Regions from separate parts of the Sphingobium sp. VMM genome, predicted to be linked through region 2. Evidence: riboswitches for the same ligand, from Rfam matches in the RefSeq annotation. Region 2 holds a riboswitch; each other region holds the start of a gene.
What was found. Region 2 has a riboswitch for cobalamin ahead of ACUCV3_RS18465 (TonB-dependent receptor plug domain-containing protein). Riboswitches for the same ligand answer to the same signal wherever they lie in the genome.
Positions count from the first base shown of each region.

Region 1: it holds a riboswitch for cobalamin, as region 2 does, so the genes downstream of both, ACUCV3_RS21175 (cobalamin biosynthesis protein CobG) here and ACUCV3_RS18465 (TonB-dependent receptor plug domain-containing protein) in region 2, are expected to answer to the same signal.
Region 3: it holds a riboswitch for cobalamin, as region 2 does, so the genes downstream of both, ACUCV3_RS04130 (TonB-dependent receptor plug domain-containing protein) here and ACUCV3_RS18465 (TonB-dependent receptor plug domain-containing protein) in region 2, are expected to answer to the same signal.
Region 4: it holds a riboswitch for cobalamin, as region 2 does, so the genes downstream of both, ACUCV3_RS17620 (TonB-dependent receptor plug domain-containing protein) here and ACUCV3_RS18465 (TonB-dependent receptor plug domain-containing protein) in region 2, are expected to answer to the same signal.

Region 1 covers NZ_JBXGSI010000019.1:63,348-68,334, reverse strand. The annotation lists gene ACUCV3_RS21185 (beta strand repeat-containing protein) at 1-707, shown strand, start outside; AL1L pseudoknot at 1,055-1,171, opposite strand; partial or broken gene ACUCV3_RS21180 (transposase) at 1,067-1,452, opposite strand; cobalamin riboswitch at 1,952-2,163, shown strand; gene ACUCV3_RS21175 (cobalamin biosynthesis protein CobG) at 2,444-3,496, shown strand; gene ACUCV3_RS21170 (precorrin-8X methylmutase) at 3,496-4,125, shown strand; gene cobI (precorrin-2 C(20)-methyltransferase) at 4,122-4,844, shown strand; gene cobJ (precorrin-3B C(17)-methyltransferase) at 4,841-4,987, shown strand, end outside.
Region 2 covers NZ_JBXGSI010000015.1:44,641-49,627, reverse strand. The annotation lists gene dapF (diaminopimelate epimerase) at 1-201, opposite strand, end outside; gene ACUCV3_RS18475 (energy transducer TonB) at 259-882, opposite strand; gene ACUCV3_RS18470 (threonine ammonia-lyase) at 952-1,941, opposite strand; cobalamin riboswitch at 2,081-2,322, shown strand; gene ACUCV3_RS18465 (TonB-dependent receptor plug domain-containing protein) at 2,494-4,338, shown strand; gene ACUCV3_RS18460 (FecCD family ABC transporter permease) at 4,351-4,987, shown strand, end outside.
Region 3 covers NZ_JBXGSI010000002.1:361,092-366,078, reverse strand. The annotation lists gene ACUCV3_RS04145 (RNA polymerase sigma factor) at 1-135, shown strand, start outside; gene ACUCV3_RS04140 (copper resistance system multicopper oxidase) at 142-1,881, shown strand; gene ACUCV3_RS04135 (copper resistance protein B) at 1,878-2,738, shown strand; cobalamin riboswitch at 2,801-3,045, shown strand; gene ACUCV3_RS04130 (TonB-dependent receptor plug domain-containing protein) at 3,237-4,987, shown strand, end outside.
Region 4 covers NZ_JBXGSI010000014.1:17,344-22,330, reverse strand. The annotation lists gene cobT (nicotinate-nucleotide--dimethylbenzimidazole phosphoribosyltransferase) at 1-538, opposite strand, end outside; gene ACUCV3_RS17625 (DUF1636 domain-containing protein) at 535-942, opposite strand; gene ACUCV3_RS17620 (TonB-dependent receptor plug domain-containing protein) at 942-2,897, opposite strand; cobalamin riboswitch at 3,034-3,226, opposite strand; gene ACUCV3_RS17615 (ABC transporter substrate-binding protein) at 3,293-4,153, shown strand; gene ACUCV3_RS17610 (acyl-CoA thioesterase) at 4,166-4,564, opposite strand; gene ACUCV3_RS17605 (S9 family peptidase) at 4,564-4,987, opposite strand, start outside.

The sequences.
Region 1 (4,987 bases), on a different contig from region 2:
GCGCTGGTGGCGCCGATATGCTCTATGGCGGCATCGGCAACGACATTTTCTATGTCGATAATCTGGGCGACCGGATCGTCGAATATTATGGCGAAGGCACCGACATTGCTTATGCCAGCGTCGATTTTACGATGGAAGACAATCTCGAAAAGCTGACGCAGACCGGCTCGGCCAGTATCGCGGTGGTCGGCAATGATTTCGCCAATACCCTGACCGGCAATGGCGGCAACAACCTGATGCGCGGCAGCCTGGGTGGCGATCTCATCGTTGGCATGGGCGGCGATGACGGCATCTATGGCGAAGAAGGCAACGACTTCCTGCAGGGCAATGACGGCAATGATCTGCTGGTCGGCGGCGCTGGCCTTGATGAGCTGACCGGCGGGGCAGGGTCGGACAGCTTCCTGTTCGATTCGCTGACCGTATCGGCCGATCGCGACACGGTGAAGGACTTTACGCCGGGCGAGGACATGCTCGTTTTCGCGCGCGGCATCTTCACCGCCTTTGCCTCGATGCCGAGCGGAAGCCTGCCGTCATCGGCCTTCTATGCCGGAACCGCGGCAACCGCACCGGACCAGTATCTCGTCTATAACAAATCGACCGGCGCGCTATATTACGACCCCGACGGCTCCGGCTCCCAGGCAATGGTCCAGGTCGCCTTCCTCAGCACAAAGCCGACGCTGACGTTCCAGAATTTCGGATTGGCGTAGCACTCGTCTGACAGGGAGGAGGAAATGCAGCGCCGCTTGTTGCGGCATTGCCGGCGCAGCACCAGGTCCGGAAAACGTGCGGGCGCACGGCGTCAATGCTGCATCGGTCGGCGGCAAGGTGAGCACATGCGGAGCCGGCCGGCTTATTGAAATCAGGCGTGTCTACGGTGAGAACGGTACCGTAGATCATGCAATCGCCACACGTCCGGTCAGGCAGGACGGGCCCCAGCAGAGTGGTTTCCAGATCTTTTTCCGTGTGCATCCCGCAGGGGCGGGGGCGGCCTTGCCGGGAATGCGAGAGGAGTCGACGGATCAGGCCGCTGTGCGATGCGCTCGTGATAGGTGGATGGGGCGATCTACAGGATGCTGCAGATTGGCTCGACCCCATAGGCATCGCGGTAATCGTCGATGAACGCGATCATCGCTTGAACGGGCGGTCGAGCTCCGCCTGGGCAAAATATGCCGATGCCTGGCGCAGGATCTCATTGGCCTGTCGCAGCTCGCGGACCTCGCGCTCCAGTGCCTTCATCTTGTCGGCTACCTCGGTCGGGACGCCCGCGCGCTTGCCGCTGTCGACCTCAGCCTTCTTCACCCACTCATGCAGCGTCTGCGGAACGCAGCCGATCTTCTCCGCAATCGAAACCACCGCTGCCCAGCGAGAGGGGTAATCACGTTCATGATCGATCACCATACGCACCGCGCGCTCGCGGACTTCCGGCGCAAACTTGTTCGTTGTCTTGCTCATACAGGCTCCACCTTCTCAGGAGTTGGAGCCTCCGGCAAACCCGGCGCGGTTCATTATAGGGGGATAGCCCGTTGCTACGCGAACGGCAGCTTCATGCGAGCTGGCCATTTGACCTTACCCTCCTGCGCGAGTTCCTCTGTCACAGTGGTGCAAATAGCTTGATGCTTGATGCGCCTAGGATGTGGCTGGAGAGCGAAAAATCCGGGTTGTCGATTGTGCCAACACGCTGTAGCAACAGGGTGTGCAGCCGTTGGCTGTACGCCAGCGTTTTCAAGGCCTTGTAGGGCGTGAGAATTTGACTGGGGCTCCTGCCGCCCCAGCCATAATTTCGGTATCCGACGCCGCGTCGCTTTCCTTGCTTCCGGTTTCCGTTTCGGCATCCTCCGTCGGTATGCCTTGGGCGTCGAGCCGGCAGCGGGACTGCCGATACACATTCCATGTCTTGGCGAAGCCCGATGTTTCGACTAGGGCATCATCGATGCGCCGGTTCATGCTGGTGCATTGCATAACTGACGCCGGTGTTCCGCAAGGAACTTAATCGGGAATGCGGTGCGGGGGCCTGGCCCCTTATTCCGTGGCTGTCCCTGCAACTGTAAGCGGATAGCGCGATGCACAAGCCCATGAGGGCAGCCACTGGACAGAGCGTCCGGGAAGGCGTGCATCCCGCAACGACCCGCGAGCCAGGAGACCTGCCGGCGTTTCGGTCGCTCTTGTCCTGACCCAGGGGTTGGTCATGGGACGGTCTCTCTTCCGTCTGGGCGGCGAAGCGTGTGGCTGGGGCTGCACGGCCGCGTGGTGTCGGGCGCCTGTCGCGCCTGCCTGCCGCCTCGCGCCGACCGGCGATGCCGGCAAGCCCCGCCTGGTTGCGTCCCGGCGCGCGGAGGATTTGCCTGTGAGCCAGACCGGCGCGGGCAGTGATAGGGCGACCGCGAACCATGCTGTGGCCCACGGGCCGGCCGTTCGGGGCTGGTGTCCCGATGCCTGGCGCCCGATGGCGGCGGGCGACGGGCTGATCGTGCGCGTGAAGCCGCGCCTTGGCCGTCTTTCGGCCGATGATCTGGCGGCGCTGGGCGAAGCGGCGATCGCCCATGGCAACGGCCTGATCGACATGACCCGGCGCGCGAACCTCCAGATCCGCGGCGTGCGCGACGAAAGCTGGCGCCCCTTGCTCGACCGGCTGCTCGACCTTGGCCTGGTGGACCGCGATGCCCGACGCGAGGGCGCGCGCATGATGATGGTCGCGCCGGACTGGCGCGAAGGCGACGACAGCCATCGCATCGCCAGTCAGTTGCTCGATCGCCTGGACGAACTACCGGACTTGCCGGGCAAGATGGGCTTCGTGATCGATGCCGGCGCCGCGCCGCTCCTGCCCAGCGAAGCGGGGGATTTTCGCATCGAACGGGCGCGCGATGGCGGCCTGATCTTGCGTGCGGAGGGGCGGGCACAAGGCGTGCCGGTGGACAGCGGCGGCGAAGTGGATGCGCTGCTCGCGCTCGCCCGATGGTTCGTGGAGAGCGACGGCGCGCGCGTGGGGCGCATGGCCCGGCATGATGCGCCCCTGCCGGATTGGGCAACGGGCACGGCAGAGGCGGCGTCGCCGCGTGCTCGGCTGATGCCCGGCGCATGGGATGGCGGCATGGCCTATGGTCTTCCCTTTGGCCGGATCGACGCGCGGCATCTTCTCGACGCGCCGGCCATGCGGCTGACCCCGTGGCGCATGCTGCTGGCCGAAGGACAGCTGCCCGGCCTGTCCGCCGACGCTGCCGACCCGTTGATCCATGTGGAGGCCTGCCCCGGCGCGCCTGCCTGCCCGCAGGCGAGCGTGGAGAGCCGCGACCTCGCCTGCCAACTGGCGCCCCATGTGACGGGCCGTCTTCATGTCTCCGGCTGCGCCAAGGGCTGTGCCTGTTCGATGCCGGCCGACATCGTGCTGACGGGGCGGGACGGGCGCTACGACCTTGCCTTCCATGCCCGCGCAGGGTCGGCGCCCGTCCGTCCTGACCTCACCGCCACCGACCTTCTTGCCCATTTCGGAGCCTGTTGATGCCCCATGATTATGAGAGGGACGGCGCGGCGATCTATCGCCAGTCCTTCGCCACCATCCGCGCCGAAGCCGACCTCGGGCGCTTTGCTGCCGAGGAGGAGCCGGTCGCCGTGCGCATGATCCATGCTGCGGGCATGGTGGACCTTGCGGCCCATATCCGCTTTTCACCGGGCTTTGCAGCGGTAGCGCGGCAGGCCCTGGCCGCAGGGGCGCCGGTGCTGTGCGATGCGCGCATGGTGTCGGAAGGGGTCACGCGCGCGCGCCTGCCCGCCGACAATGCCGTGCTCTGCACCTTGCACGAGATCGCCGTGCCGGACATGGCGCGGGCGATGGGCAATACCCGGTCCGCCGCCGCGCTGGAACTGTGGCGGCCGCATCTTGACGGGGCACTGGTTGCCATCGGCAATGCGCCCACGGCGCTGTTCCACCTGCTCGACATGCTGGAAGATCCGGCCTGTCCGCGCCCGGCGGCGATCATCGGTTGTCCGGTCGGCTTCGTCGGCGCGGCGGAATCCAAGGCCGCTTTATGGGCGGCGCAGCCGGTCCCCTGCTGCGTCGTCGACGGGCGGTTGGGTGGCAGCGCGATCACGGTCGCGGCGATCAATGCGCTGGCGAGCCGCGCGGAATGAGCGGCACCGTCTATGGCGTGGGCCTTGGCCCCGGCGCGCAGGACTTGCTGAGCGTGCGCGCCGACCGGCTGGTGCGGGGGGGACGGCATGTCGCCTATTTCCGCAAGGCCGGCCGACCGGGCCAGGCGCGCCGCATCGCGCAGGGCATGCTGCGGGACGATGCGATCGAACTGGCGATGGAATATCCGGTGACGACCGAAATTCCGGTCACCGACTCGCGCTACAATGACTGTCTTGCCGCCTTCTATGCCGACTGCACCGACCGGCTGCTGGCGATTGCGGAGGCGGGCGAGGATGTGGTCGTCTTGTGCGAGGGCGACCCCTTTTTCTACGGCTCCTTCATGCATCTGCACAGTCGGTTGTCGGGGCTGGTCCCGGTCGAGGTGGTCCCCGGAATCATGGGCATGTCGGGCGCCTGGAATGCGACCGGCCTGCCGATCACCTGGGGTGACGATGTGCTGACCGTCGCGATGGCGACCCTGCCGGAAGAGGAGCTGGTCCGCCGCATCCGCGATACCGACGCGCTGGTAGTGATGAAGATCGGCCGACACCTCGCCAAGCTGCGCCGTGCCGTGGCGGCGGCCGGGCGCAGCGATGAAGCATGGCTGGTCGAACATGCCGCCATGCCGGAACAGCGCGTGACCCGGCTGGCCGATGTCGACAGAGTGACGCCCTATTTCTCGATCCTGCTGATCCACGGCCAGGGGCGCCGGCCATGAGTCTTGCGGAGGGAGAGGGCGGCTGGATCGCGATCGCGGGGCTCGGGCCGGGGGACGAAGCGCTGGTGACGCCGGAGGTCGACGCCGCGCTGGCTGCCGCGACCGACGTGGTGGGCTATATCCCCTATGTCGCGCGGGTCGCG
Region 2 (4,987 bases):
ATTGAAGATCAGCATCGACACGTCGGCCTGATCACCGGGGTCGGCATCGCCGATGACGATCAACTGGTCGCAGCCCACGCCGGCATGGCGATCGGCAATGGCGCGGGCGCGCGCCTCCGTCATCGCGACCGGCGCTTGGCGCGCGTCGATCACGACGAAATCATTGCCCAGACCATGCATCTTGGAAAAGCGGCTCATCATGGCGCCGCATTTAGTGTGGCGGGGCGGAAAAGGCGAGTCTTGGCTGTGCGGGCGCCGCTATTGCGGGGAAACGCGAAAGCCGACGAGCATGGCGCGTACAAAGGGGATGGCTTGGCCTTCATTATCCTTGCCAGCTTCCAGAGTTAAGGCGCTGGCCTGGGTGCAGGCTACATCGACCAGTTTTGCCTCATCTGGTTTGACGCCCTGGCAATGGGAGACATGCCCGGATGTGTCGACCTTCACGACGATACTGGCAGTTGTTTCGCGCGCGCCATCGGGCAGATTGCTGACCTGTAATCCCAGATCAACGGGTGGTGCGGCAGAGCGTTCGGAGCCCGCCTTGCCCTGGCCATTGGAGCGCCACCACCTGACACGGCTGTGCCATTGGCTGTGGATGGCGCTACCCGTTTCGTCCGTGGCATGCGTGAACTTCGCTCTTGCCAGTATCAATGCGCAGGTTTTCCGATCCAGGGCAGTGGAGCCGCTAGATTGGGTGATGTCGCATCGTATCGCTTGACCATTGGGCGCGATCAGCAATGCGAAAAATGTAGTGCCCTCACCCTGTGGTCGCTTGTCGTCAGTAGGATAGTCCAGCGAAGTGACCCAATCCCCCGGATAATTGGCTGGTGTCGCGTTCACAAGCGCGACGGCATGGATCAGTACCGATACGATTCCCATCATTTCCCCTAAAGCCGACCCTCGCGGCATCCCCAGACCAGACTAAGGGTGACCGATTGGAAAGACTAGCGGTCAAGCGCCCCCGCCAATGATTGCGGCATAATCCTGCGGATCGACATTGGCGCCGGAGATGACGAGGGCGGTGGCGCCGTCGGTCGCTGGGGCGAGGCCGGCAAGCATGGCGGCGAGCGCGACCGCGCCGCCCGGTTCGACCACCAGCTTGAGCGTGGTGAAGGCGAAGCGCATCGCGTCGCGCACCTGATCGTCGCTGACGACCAGACCGCCTGCGAGCAGGGCGTGGTTGATCGGGAAGGTCAGCGCGCCGGGGCTGGGCGCCAGCAGCGCGTCGCAGATGCTGCGCGCGTCGGGCGAGACGCTTTCGCGCGTGCCGCTGGCGAGCGAGCGGGCGGTATCATCGAAACCGGCGGGTTCGACCGCATAGACGCTGATGTCCGGGCGGGCGGCCTTGACCGCCGTGGCCGTGCCCGCGACCAGGCCGCCACCACCGCAACAGACGAGAATCTGCGTGAGGTCGGCGCCGGCGGCCTGCGCTTGCTCCAATATCTCCAGGCCGATCGTGCCCTGGCCGGCGATGATGAAGGGATCGTCGAAGGAGGGAACCAGCGTCGCGCCGCGTTCGGTGGCAAGGGCGGTGGCGATTTCCTCGCGGCTCTGGGTGAAGCGGTCATAGGGGACGACCTCGGCGCCCAGCGCGCGGGTGTTGGCGGTCTTGATCGCCGGCGCATCGGCCGGCATCACGATCGTGGCGGGAATGCTGAGCAGGCGCGCGGCAAAGGCGACGCCCTGGGCATGATTGCCCGAGGACCAGGCGACGACGCCCGCCGCGCGTTCCGCAGCGTTCAGTCGGGCGAGGCGGTTATAGGCGCCGCGGAACTTGAACGATCCGCTATGCTGGGCCCCCTCGAACTTCACCAGCACACGCCGGCCGCAGAGATCGTTCAGCGCGGCATTCTCGATCAGCGGGGTGCGGACCGCCGCCGGCGCGATCAGCCGCGCGGCATCGGCGACGTCGGCGGCAGTGATGGCAAGCGAATCGGACATGTCGGCTCCTTCGGTAAGAGGCCCCTGCATAGCCGCCCGCCGGCGCCGCGCAACGATCCGCCGGGGCGATCCTGGCCCGCTTGGCAGGGCTTGTGCTTTGGCTTATGGGGGCCGCGCGCCGGGGCGGTCAAAAGCCCCGGACGCGCATGATCGCGCCGGTGCCCGCAAGGGCTGAAAACGGGAATGCGGTGCGGGGGGCGCAGCCCTTCCAAATCCGCGGCTGTCCCTGCAACTGTAAGCGGTGAGCGCGATGCGCAGGGTTCCCAGGCTCTTCAAAAGGGGAGGGCCGGAACCGGCCACTGGACCGCCAAGTCCGGGAAGGCTGGCGCATCGCTGCCCTGACCCGCGAGCCAGGAGACCTGCCGGCGTCTGGTCGCTCTTGCCCTGGCCCAGGGGATGGCCATGGCGCGGTGTTTCCGTCGAGCGACGCCCATGGCGGCCGGGGCCGCATCGGTGCGTGGGGCGGGGCGCTGGCGTCTTCCCGATCCTCACGCAGCGACCGCTTGTGCGGACGCCCCGGTTCCAAATCGACGGACGCCGGGGGACGATAAAATGAAGATGTTGGGGATTTCGCTGATCGCATTGCTGGCCGCTACGCCGGCATTGGCCCAGGATGACGATATCGTCGTCACCGCTTCGGGCATTGCGCAGCCGCGCGACGAGGTCGGCCAGGCGATCACGGTGATCGATGCCGACACGATCAGGACGCGCCAGGCGGTCGATGTCGTCGACCTGCTCGCCACCACGCCGGGCGTCCGCTTCAGCCGCAACGGCTCCACCGGCGGCGTGACCGGCGTGTCGCTGCGCGGGGCGGAGACGACCCAGACGCTGGTGCTGATCGACGGGGTCAAGGTCAACGACCCGAGCGGCATCGGCGACGGCTATGATTTCGGCCATCTGCTGACCGGCAATATTCGCCGGATCGAAGTGCTGCGCGGCTCCAACTCGGTGGTCTATGGCAGCCAGGCGATCGGCGGCGTGGTCAATGTGATGACCGGCGCGCCGAGCGAGGGTTTCGAGGTCAATGCCTCGGCCGATTATGGCTATAGCGACACGCTGAATGCCAAGGCCGATGTGTCGGGCACGCGCGGCGCGGTGTCGGGCGGCGTCGGCGTTGCCTATTTCAACACCGACGGCATTTCCTCGGTTGGCCGGTCGTTCGGCGGCGTGGAGAAGGACGGCTATGAGAATATCGCCACCAACGCCAAGCTGAAGATCGCCTTTTCCGACAGCCTGAGCCTCGACCTGCGCGGTTACTATATCCATGCGGATCTCGACTATGACAGCTTCTTCGGCGCGCCGGCGGACAGCAGCGACGTCAGCAAGCTGGACCAATATGTCGGCTATGCCGGAATCAACCTGGCGCTGCTCGACGGCAAGCTGACCAACCGCGCTGCCGTCACCTGGCTGCGCAACGATCGCGACTATTATTTCGTGCGCGGCACTGACCCGGACTATGGCTATTCGGGCACCAATCTGCGGTTCGAATATGAGGGCGTCTATGCCCCGGTGGATCAGGCCAAGCTGATCTTCGGCTATGAGCATGAGCGGCCGGACTATGAGTATTTCGGCTTTGGCGACATAGCGAGCGCGAAGGCGAACATCGACAGCGTCTATGCGCTGGCGGTGGTGAAGCCGCTTGCCGGCCTGGCCGTCACCGGCGGGCTGCGCCATGACGATCATAGCCAGTTCGGCGGCGCGACCACCTTTGGTGCCAACGCCAATTACACGCCGAACGCCGGCGCCACCAATATCCGCCTCTCCTATGGCGAGGGGTTCAAGGCGCCGTCGCTCTATCAGCTCTACGACACCTATAGCGGCAACAGCGCGCTGCGGCCGGAACGGTCGAAAAGCTATGATATCGGCTTCGACCAGAGCCTGGACGGGGACAAGGCGGTGCTGTCGCTGACCGCCTTCCGGCGCGATACCCGCAACCAGATCAATTATGATTATGCGACCTACACCTATGGCAATCTGGACCGGACCCGCGCCAAGGGCGTGGAAGCGACGCTGACGCTGAAGCCGGTCGAGGCGCTGACGGTGGCGGCATCTTACAGCTATGTCGATGCGCGCGACCGGTCGGGCGGGGCCACCGACGGCAATCGCCTGCCGCGCCGCGCCGCCAATGCGGTGAGCGTGTCGGCCGACTATCTCTGGTCCTTCGGCCTGTCGACCGGCGCGACCCTGACCATGGTCGGCGACAGCTATGACGACACGGCGAACACCCGCCGGCTCGACGGCTATGGGCTGGCCGGGCTGCGCGCGTCCTTCCCCGTGGGCGACCATCTGGAAGTCTATGGCCGGATCGACAATCTGTTCGATGCGGATTACGCCACCGCCTATGGCTATGGCACCTATGGCCGGTCGGCCTATGGCGGCGTGCGTGTCCGCTTCTAAGGGGCGGCGCGCATGAGCGGGCGGCGGCATCCTTTGTTGCTGCCGGGGCTGATCGGCCTGCTGCTGGTCGCGGCCATCGCGTCGGTCGCGCTGGGATCGGTGACGATCGCGCCGGCCCGCATCCTGGCGGTGCTGGCGGGCGGTGGCGATATGGTGGCGCGCGCGATCGTCATCGACCTGCGCCTGCCGCGCATGGCGATCGGCCTGCTGGTCGGCGCCATGCTGGGCCTGTCGGGTGCGGCATTGCAGGGCTATCTGCGCAATCCGCTGGCCGAACCTGCCGTGCTGGGCGTATCCAATGCAGCGGCGCTGGGCGCGGTGATCGCGCTCTATTTCGGCCTGTCCGAACTGCACCCGATGGCGTTGCCGCTGCTGGCGATCGTTACCGCACTGGCGGCGATCGGCGCGCTGTTCCTGCTGGCGGGACCATCGGAAAGCCCGTTGACGCTGATCCTGGCCGGCATTGCCGTCGCGACGCTGGCGGGGGCGGGGATCAGCCTGGCGCTCAACCTGTCGCCCAATCCCTTCGCCGCGATGGAGATTATGAGCTGGCTGATGGGCAGCCTGGAAAATCGCAGCATCGACCATCTGCTGCTGGCGCTGCCCTGCATCGCGGTCGGCGCGGCGCTGCTGCTCTATGACGGGCGCG
Region 3 (4,987 bases), on a different contig from region 2:
GGGATCGAGGGCATGAGCCAGGCCGAGGTCGCGGCGATATTGGCCGTCAGCGAAAAGGCGGTGGAAACCCGCCTTTACCGTGCCCGCCGGCAATTGCAGGAGATGTTGAGGGAAAGCGACGCGAACCGCGTATAGAGCAGCATGACCGACCTGCCTTCCCTCCCTGTCGACCGCCGCAGCCTGATCCGGGGGGGCGCCGCGCTTGCACTGGCGCAGGCCTTGCCCGGCTGGGCCGCCACCGGCACGCAGGACGCGGCGCAGGGCGCGCTGTCGGGCGAGGCGATCGCGCTCAGCATCGGCGACGGGCATTTTGCGACCGGCGGCCGATCGGCCCATGCGATCAGTGTCAATGGCGGCACACCGGCGCCGCTCATCCGCCTGCGCGAGGGGCAGCATGTCAACATCGCCGTCACCAACCGGCTGAAGGAGGATAGCTCGATCCACTGGCACGGGCTGATCCTGCCCTTCCAGATGGATGGCGTGCCCGGCATCAGCTTCCCCGGTATCGCGCCGGGCGAAACCTTCACTTATCGCTTCCCGGTGCGGCAGGCCGGCACCTACTGGTATCACAGCCATTCCGGCATGCAGGAGGCGATGGGCCTTTATGGCCCGATCATCATCGATCCCGCCGGCGCCGATCCGGTGGCCTATGACCGGGAGCATGTGATCCTGCTCGCCGACTGGAGCCCGGTCCATCCGCACAGGTTGCTGCAACGGCTCAAGCAGATGGGCGGCTATTACAACATGCAGCGCCAGACGCTGGCCGGGTTGCTGGCGGGGAAGGATCAGGCCCTCAAGGACCGGATCGACTGGGGCGCGATGCGCATGGACCCGACCGATATTTCCGACGTCACCGGCGCGACCTACAGCTATCTGGTGAACGGCATGGGCACGGCCGAAAACTGGACCGGCCTGTTCGCGCCGGGCGAGCGGGTGCGGCTGCGCATTATCAACGCGTCGGCGATGACCAATTTCAATGTTCGCCTGCCCGGCCTGCCGATGACCGTGATCCAATGCGACGGGCAGGATGTGCAGCCGGTCGAGACCGACGAGTTCCAGATCGGCATTGCCGAAACCTATGACGTGATCGTCCAGCCCGGCGAAGCGAAACCCTATGCCCTGATTGCCGAGGCGATCGACCGGTCGGGCCTGGTCCGCGCCACCTTGGCGCCGCAGGTCGGCATGGTCGCGCCCGTGCCGGCCCGGCGCGCCCGGCCGCTGCTGGGCATGAAGGATATGGGCATGGACATGGGCGGCATGGATATGGGCCATGGCGGCGTGATCGACCTCAGCCAGCCGGCCAATGAAAGCATGTCCGGCCACAGCATGAAGATGCGCGACAAGTCGGTCGCGCCCGGCGTGAAAATGGGGCCGGGCGTCGCCACCCTGTCGCCGATGCCGGCCGATCGCACCGCCGACCGGCCGACGGGGCTGGAGGATGTCGATCATCGCGTGCTGACCTATGCCGATCTGCGGTCGCTGACGCCGAACAGCGACCTGCGCACGCCGACCCGATCGCTCGACATCCACCTGACCGCGAACATGGAACGCTATATGTGGTCGTTCGATGGGGTGAAGCTGTCCGAAGGGGCGGAGCCGATCGCCTTCCGCCATATGGAACGGGTGCGCGTGACCCTGATCAACGACACGATGATGCCCCATCCCATCCATCTGCACGGCCATTTCTTCGAACTGGTGACCGGCGAGGCTGCGCATAATCCGCGCAAGCATACGGTGAATGTGCTACCCGGCGGCAAGGTGAGTTTCGACCTTACCGCCGATGCGCTGGGCGACTGGGCGTTCCACTGCCATATGCTGATGCACATGCATGCCGGGATGATGCGGGTCGTGACGGTCCGCCACGAGGAGGACGCGGCATGAAGCTGATCGCGCTCCTGCTGCTCGCCGCCGCTGCGCCGGTGCAGGCCCAGACGATGGATCATAGCCAGATGGACCATGGAGCGATGGGCCACAGCATGCCCACCACCGACGCCGCCATCCCGCAAGGCACGGCCCCGCCGGTGCCGACCGACCATGCCGCCGACGCGCTCTATGACCCCGCCGCCATGGCCAGCGCCCGCGCGGCGATGATCGCGGAAGGGGGCGGCATGACCTATTCGCAATGGATGCTCGATCGGCTGGAATATCGCGCCGGCAAGGGCGCGGATGGCTATGCCTGGGAAGGCGAAGGCTGGATCGGCGGCGACATCAACCGCTTCGCGGTCAAGAGCGAGGGTGAGGGGACGGTCGGCGGATCGCTCGAACGGGCCGAGGTGCAGGCGCTCTACAGCCGGGCGATCGACCCCTGGTTCAACCTGCAGGCGGGCGTGCGGCAGGATTTCGGCGAAGGGCCGGACCGCAGCTATGCGGTGATCGGCATCGACGGCCTGGCGCCTTACTGGTTCGAGGTCGGGGCCGAAGCCTTCCTGTCGACCAGGGGCGACGCCCATCTGCGGCTGGAGGCGAGCTATGACCAGCGCATCACCCAGCGGCTGATCCTGCAGCCCGCCGCCGAGTTCAATCTGGCGGCGCAGGCCGTGCCCGAACTGGGGATCGGCGCCGGCCCGTCCGATATCGAGCTGGGGCTGCGGCTGCGCTACGAGATTGCCCGCGAATTCGCGCCCTATGTCGGCGTCAATTGGGAACGCAAGCTGGGCGACACGGCCGACCATGCCCGTGCTGCCGGCGATAGGCCGTCGGCCACCAGCCTAGTGATCGGCCTGCGCGCCTGGTTCTGAGAGGCGCTTGCAGCCCGCCTGATATTCGATTATCGATCCCGCCGATCCTGCGCCGCACGGCATGGGATCATGATCGCGCCGGTGTCCCGAAAGGGGCTTAATAGGGAATGCGGTGCGGACGGGTGACTGTCCAAATCCGCAGCTGTCCCTGCAACTGTAAGCGGTGAGCGCGATGTACATGTGCGGACGGCAGAATGACCGATCCGCCAGCCACTGGGCCGGACGCTAAATCCTGCGAGGCCTGGGAAGGCCGTGCATCAAGCGATGACCCGTGAGCCAGGAGACCTGCCGGCGTCTGGTCGCTCTTGCCTTGGTCCAGGGGATGGCCGCGGCACGGTAACTTCCGTCTGAGCGACGAACGAGCGGCTGGGGCCGCTGCGACAAACGCGCGTCGGTTGCCCATGGGCGCCCGGCCGGCGCGTGTGTCGGACGTTCGCGCGCGTGCCGCTCGTGAAGGTTGCCCCCGCCCGTCGAACGCGGCGCCGGATGGGGGAATATATGAAGTCCATTATCGTTTCGCGGGCCGCCTTGGCCCTTTCGCTCGCCTTTGCATCGCCGGCTCTGGCCGACGAAGGAGAAGGCGACAGCATCGTCGTCACCGGCACCAGCCTGGAAGAGACGCTGCCGCAGCAGCTGTCGCGCTATGGCCATGCGATCGAGATCGTCACCGACACGCAGATCCGCGATGCCGCCGCGATCGATACCGCCCGCGCGCTCGAAGGGGTGCCGGGCCTGTTCATCCGGTCGCAGTCCGGGCCGTTCAGCTATGTCGACATTGCGTTGCAGGGATCGCGCACCAAGGATGTGCTGTGGACGATGGACGGCATCCGCCTCAACAACCGCCTCTATGGCGGCACCTCGCCCAACGACACCATGGCCGCCAGCATGATCGAGCGGATCGAGGTGCTGAAAGGCGGCGAAAGCCTGTTCTACGGCACCCAGGCGGCGGCCGGTGTCATCAATGTCGTCACCCGCGACTTCAGCGATGATCTGGGCGGCCAAGTCAATGCCAGCCTCGACAGCTTTGCCGGCACTAGCCTGGATGGCTATGTTCGCGGCGCGATCGGCCAGCATCGCTTCGTGGTCTGGGCCAATCGCAGCCAGTCGGACGGCTATCGTCCCTATGACGTGATGCAGCCCAGCGCCACCGATCGCGCGCGCGGCTATGATCTCTGGTCGGCGGGCATCAAATATCAATATGATATCGCGCCGGACCTGCGCCTCAACGCGCTCTACCAGCACACCAAGGCCGATCTCGACAATATCAGCGCGACCCGGACGAAGGAGAGCCGCAACGACCGCAATGAGGAAGTGGCCAGCCTGCGCCTCGATTATACCGGCGAGGATGGGGTGCAATTCTTCCTCAAGGGCTATTTCCACGACTGGAAGACCGCCTATGTCCAGATCCGCAACCCCATTCCGGCGGGGCCGCCGCAGGTCATCTACCCGGCCGGCACCTTCTGGGGCTATCAGGATTATGGCGGCAGCGCGGTGGTGCAGCTCAACATGCTGCGCGGCATCGACACGCTGATCGGCTATGATTTCCAGAGCTTCAACGGCCGCGACGACGTCCTGCTGATCGCGCCGACCGATGAACAGGTCCATGCCGGCGTCTTCCAGCTGCGCACCAATGACGAATTGTCGAGCAAGGGACGGATCGCCGCGGGCCTGCGCTACAACAAGGCGAAGGGATCGGAAAAGACGATCTGGAACGTCTCGGGCCGTTATGATGTGAGCGAGGCGCTGTTCGTGGAGGCCAATGGCGGCACCTCCTTCGTGCTGCCCGACGCCTCGCAGCTCTATGGCAATGATCCCTGTTGCGAGGTCGGCAACCCGAATTTGAAGCCCGAGGAAAGCCTGAACCTCAACGCCGCGCTGGGTGGCGCGCTGGCGGGCGGGGCGATCCGGTGGAAAGCGACCTGGTTCAACCGGCGCATCACCGACCTGATCGACACCACCTATGATGATCCGGCCTTTCCGGAAGGCACCTATATCAACGTCAGCGACAAGGTGCGGGCCAGGGGCGCCGAACTGGAGCTGAACGCGAATTTGACCGGTGGCTGGGGCCTGTCGGCCAGCTACACCTGGTCGCGCGTCCGCAATCAGGGCAGTTCGGTGCAGCGCGATCGCAATCCGGAACAATATGGCCGCGCCGCGATCGTCTATGCGCCGCAGACCGGCCACTTCGGCGCCAATCTGTCGGCCAATTGGGTGGGCGATGTCTGGTCGACCGCATCGGGCTTTGGCCG
Region 4 (4,987 bases), on a different contig from region 2:
CGCCAAAGCTGCGCGCGCTCAGGGCTGCGGCGGCGGTCGAATTGCCGATCCCCATCTCGCCCACGACCAGCAGGTCCAGATCCTCTTCGGCCGCCGCCGCGCCGATCGACAGCGCGGTCAGGCACTCCTCCTCGGTCATGGCCGGGGCGATGGTGAAGTCCGCCGTCGGCCGGTCCAGATCGATCGATCGCACCGCCAGTTCCAGCCCGGCGACACCGGCGAGCGCATTGATCGCCGCGCCGCCGGCGGCGAAATTGGCGACCATCTGGGCGGTCACGGCGGCGGGATAGGCGCTGACGCCATGGACGGTGAAGCCATGATTGCCGGCAAAGATCGCGGCACGCGCCCGCTTCAGGCGCGGCACCGCGCGCCCCTGCCAGCTTGCCATGAAGATCGCGACATCCTCCAGCCGGCCGAGCGCACCCAATGGCTTGGTCAGCTCAGCCTGCCGCGCGCGTGCCGCCGCGCTCGCCAGTTCCTCGGCCGGCGGCAGATTGGCCAGGGCATTTTCGAAATCGGTGATCGAGGCGAAGCTCATTCGACGACAAATCCTTCCGGCGGGGTACGGGTGATGAAATGGCCCTTCACGCCTTCGGGCCATTCGCGAAAGGCGACGCGGCCATGCTCGCTGGCGGCATAGGCAATGGCGTAATCGAGGATCGCGCGCGCCGCATCGGCATCCGGGGCAAAGCGCCCCATGACGTAGCCGACCTTGCCCGGCGCGCGCAGATGGACGGTGCAATGATCCTGGCAGGCGAACAGGCATGGCATGTCCTGCACCGCGACGGTGGCATAGCGCGGGTCGGAGGCCTGCACCGTGCGCAGCGCCTCCGTCAGCCGTGCCCCGCCGCGCACGCCCTCCCCATCCTCCCGCGCCTCGGCCGAATGGCGGCAGGTGCTGCAGGCGACGATGGCAGGGCCGGGCGCGACGGGGCGGAGCATCAGAAGCGGCCCCGGAAGCCGGCATAGATGCTGCGGCCGAGCGTGCCATAGCGATAGGCCGTCATATAATTCTCGTCGAAGAGATTTTCGACGCGGGCGAACAGGCGCAACGCCGGGGTGAGCGCATATTCGGCGCGCAGGTCAACCAGCGTATAATCGTCCAGCCGCGTCGTGTTGGCCGCATTGTCATAGCTGTGGCCGGACCAGCGCACCGCCGCGCCGGTGGTGAGGCCGAAGGGCCAGGCATAGCTGATCGAACCATTGGCGCTGTTGCGCGGCCGGCGCGGCAGCCAATTGCCTTCGTTCGCGGTCCCTTCCGAACGATCCTCCGCGACAGTCCAGCTATAATTGCCGTCGATGGTCAGCCCCTTGACTGGCTCGACCGCCGCCTGCGCCTCTATGCCATGCGCCTTGGCGCGCGCGACATTGAGATAATAGCCATAGCGGCGGGTGGTGGTGCCGGGCGTGAAGCAGAGCGGATCGGTCGAACTGGAGGAACAGCTGTTATAGATGATCTGGTCGGTCGTGGTCCGGTCGAACCAGGTCGCGCCCAGCCGCAGTTTCTCGCCAAAGAAACGCTGCTCCGCGCCCGCTTCCCAGCCATTGGCGCGTTCGGGGTCGAGCGCCTGGTTCCCATATTCGGAAAAGAGCTGATAGAGGGTCGGCGCCTTGACCCCCTCGCCATAGCTGGCGCGCAGCACCGTCCCGGTCGGCAGCGCCCAGACGCCGCCGGCGGAAAAGAGGGTGCGGCCGCCATAGCGATCATGATCGTCATAGCGCAGCCCGCCGGTCAGGGTCAGGCCCGTAATCGGCTGGGCATTGAGCTGGCCATAGACGCTGGTGATCTCCGCCTTGCCGCGAGCCGGATCGGAAATCGGCACCGAAAGCGACGCCGAAGGCGACACGCTGCGGAAGCGGCTATTCTCATTCTCCACCCCGAACAGCGCGGTCCAGCCGTCGGCGATCGCGAAGCTACCCTGATATTCCAGCCGCTGGTTGCGCCCCGCCGCGTCGAACGTCTGCTTGCGCGGGTTGCGCGGGTCGTAATTGTCGCGATCGGTGTCGGTATAGCCATAGCCGAAACGGTTGCGGAAGCGGCCGTCGAGCAGTGCGACGTTAAGGCCGGCATAGCCGACAAATTCGCAATTGGTGCCATAGGCGGGGCTGTCCGCGCTGGTGGCGTCGAAATCGACCTTACCATCGGAATAATAGCCGCGCAGATCGGCGCTGATCCCGTCCGCCAGCGCAACCTCTACCCGGCCGGTGACGCTGCGGTTGGTATAGCCGTCCTTCTCCTTGCCGCCAAAGGCCGGGCTGATCGCGGAAATACCGTCGGTGGTGAAGCTCTGGCCGCCGATCCTCCAACTGACCGGGCCGGTCTTCCCACCCAATGCCGCGCGGGCGCTGACCGTGTCGCGCGACCCCGCCTCGATATCGAAGCTACCCTCCAGCGGCTGTTCGGGCATGGCGGTGACGACATTGACGACGCCACCGATTGCCTGACTGCCCCACAGGGTCGACTGGGGACCGCGCAGCACTTCTATGCGCGAGGCGTCGCCGACCAGCAGATTGGCGAAATTATAGCCGCCGCCGGTCGAGGACGGATCGTTGAGCTTCACCCCGTCGATGACCACTACGGTCTGGTCGGACTCGGCGCCACGGATACGCAGCGACGTCGCCGTGCCATAGCCGCCATTGCGCGAGATGCTGACACCCGGCGTGCGCAGCAGCAATTCGGTGACCCCCAGATCCTGCGCCCGGTCGATCGCTGCCTTGTCGAGCACGGTGACGGAGGCCGGCACCTGATCCACCGGCGTGGCGAGGCGGGTCGCCGTGACGAGGATCGAGGATGCCCCGGCATCGGCGGCGGCATCGGGCGATGGTGCCTGCTGCGCCTCTTCGGCGAAAGCGGTGGTGGAGAGAAGGAAAGAACAGAAAGTCAGATATTTGAACACATAAGCCCCCGGACGAGGGACCGCATCCCAGGGACGATATCGGTGCCCGGCCGGGCGCGACATGGTCCCCGCAATTTGCGGTCCACCTGTCGCCACGCGGGTTCACCCCCGTCCGCTCGGCACACCCTGTCCGCGCGAAGGACGACCGCGACCGGCAGGTCTCCTGGCTCACGGGTCATCGCTGATTCATGCCGCCTTCTCAGAACCTTGCGGTCCCAATGGCATGTGGCACAAAGGCTCGCCGCTCACAGTTGCAGGGGCAGCCGGGGTCTTGAACCCCATTCCCTTTTCATCCCCGTTGCCGGGGAACCTGTCGCAGTCCGGGCGATAGGCGAGCCCGACTGGAGCGTCAATCTTCCTTGCTTGGCGGAGCGCGCCGGCTAAGGGAGGTGGCCATGCGGATATTTGCCCCCATCGGCCCCGGCAAGGGGATGATCGCCCTGGTGATCGCCCTGATCGGCGGCGCCACATTATGGGCGGCCACCGCTCGCCAGCCTGCCAATGCCAGCAAACGTCCGCAACGGATCGTGTCGCTCAACCTGTGCGCCGACCAGCTGCTGGTGGCGCTGGCCGATCGCGACCAGATTGCCGGCCTGACCCATAATGCCGGCGATCGGCAGATGTCGGCAGTGGCTGCCGCGACCCGCGGCCTGCCCATCCTCGACGGATCGGCCGAGCAGATTTTGGCGACCAATCCCGATCTGGTGATCGGCATGCCGGCGCGGCGCAACCCGGCGATCGCGATCCTCAAGGCCCAGCATTATCCCGCCGTCGACCTCAAAAGCGCGGACAGCTATGCCGATATCGTCGCGTCGATCCGCACGGTGGCGCAGGCGATCGGCCATGCCGACCGGGGCGAAGCGATGATCGCGCGGATGGACCGGGAGCTTGCCGCCCTGCCCCGCGCACCGAAGCCCAAAGTCGCGGCCTATTATCAGCGGCGCGGCTACATGACCGGCACCGGCACGCTGGTCGACGACCTGATGACGCGGGCGGGGCTGCGCAACCTGGCCGCCGACCTTGGCAAGCCGGTGATCGCGCAGGTCAGCCTGGAGGAGATGGTCGCCGCCCGGCCCGACTATCTGATCGTCGAGAGCGCCACCGACCGCATCACCGACCAGGGCACCGAAATGCTGCATCATCCGGTGCTGCGCGACATAGCGCGCATCAGCCTGCCCCAGGCCTGGACCGTGTGCGGCGGACCGGCCTATGTGCAGGCGGCCCGCGCCCTCTCCCAGGCCGTCAGCGCCCGCTGAGGCTGGGCCGACTCAGTCCTCGATGAAGTTGGCGGCGACTTCGGCCGGCACCCGCATCAGCCGGCCGCTTTCCTTGTCGATCATCGCCCAGGTGGATTTGGCCGACACCTTCACCTTGCCGTCCGGCCCGGTGAACTCGATCAGCCGGTCGAACCGCGCGCCGCGCGGTCCTTCCGGAATCCAGGTGCGGCCCGACACGACATCGCCTTCGACCACATTGCCGCGATAATCGACCTCATGCCGGGTCACGACCCAGATATAGGCGTCGACATGGGCCGGGTCGGCATCGGTCATCCAATGTTCGACCGACAATTGCTCCATCCACTGCACCCACACCGCATTGTTCACATGGCCCAGCACATCGATATGCTGCGCCTGCGCGGTGAACTGCTTGGTGAAGCTCGACGCCATCAGCCTTCCACTCCCAGCTGCCACAGGATGAACGCAAATTCCTCGGCGGTCTCGTGCAGGCTCTCGAACCGGCCCGACTTGCCACCATGGCCCGCGCCCATATTGGTCTTGAGCAGCAGGATATTCTTGTCGGTCTTGGTCGCGCGCAGCTTCGCCACCCATTTGGCCGGCTCCCAATAGGTGACGCGCGGGTCGTTCAACCCGGCGGTCACCATCAGCGGCGGATAATCCTGGGCGCTGACATGGGTGTAGGGATCATAGGACTGTATGGTGCGGAATGCGGCCTCATCCTCGATCGGATTGCCCCATTCGGGCCATTCGCCCGGCGTCAATGGCAGCGTTTCGTCCAGCATGGTGTTGAGCACGTCGACGAACGGCACATGTGCCACCACCGCGCCCCACAGGTCGGGATCGGAGTTGATG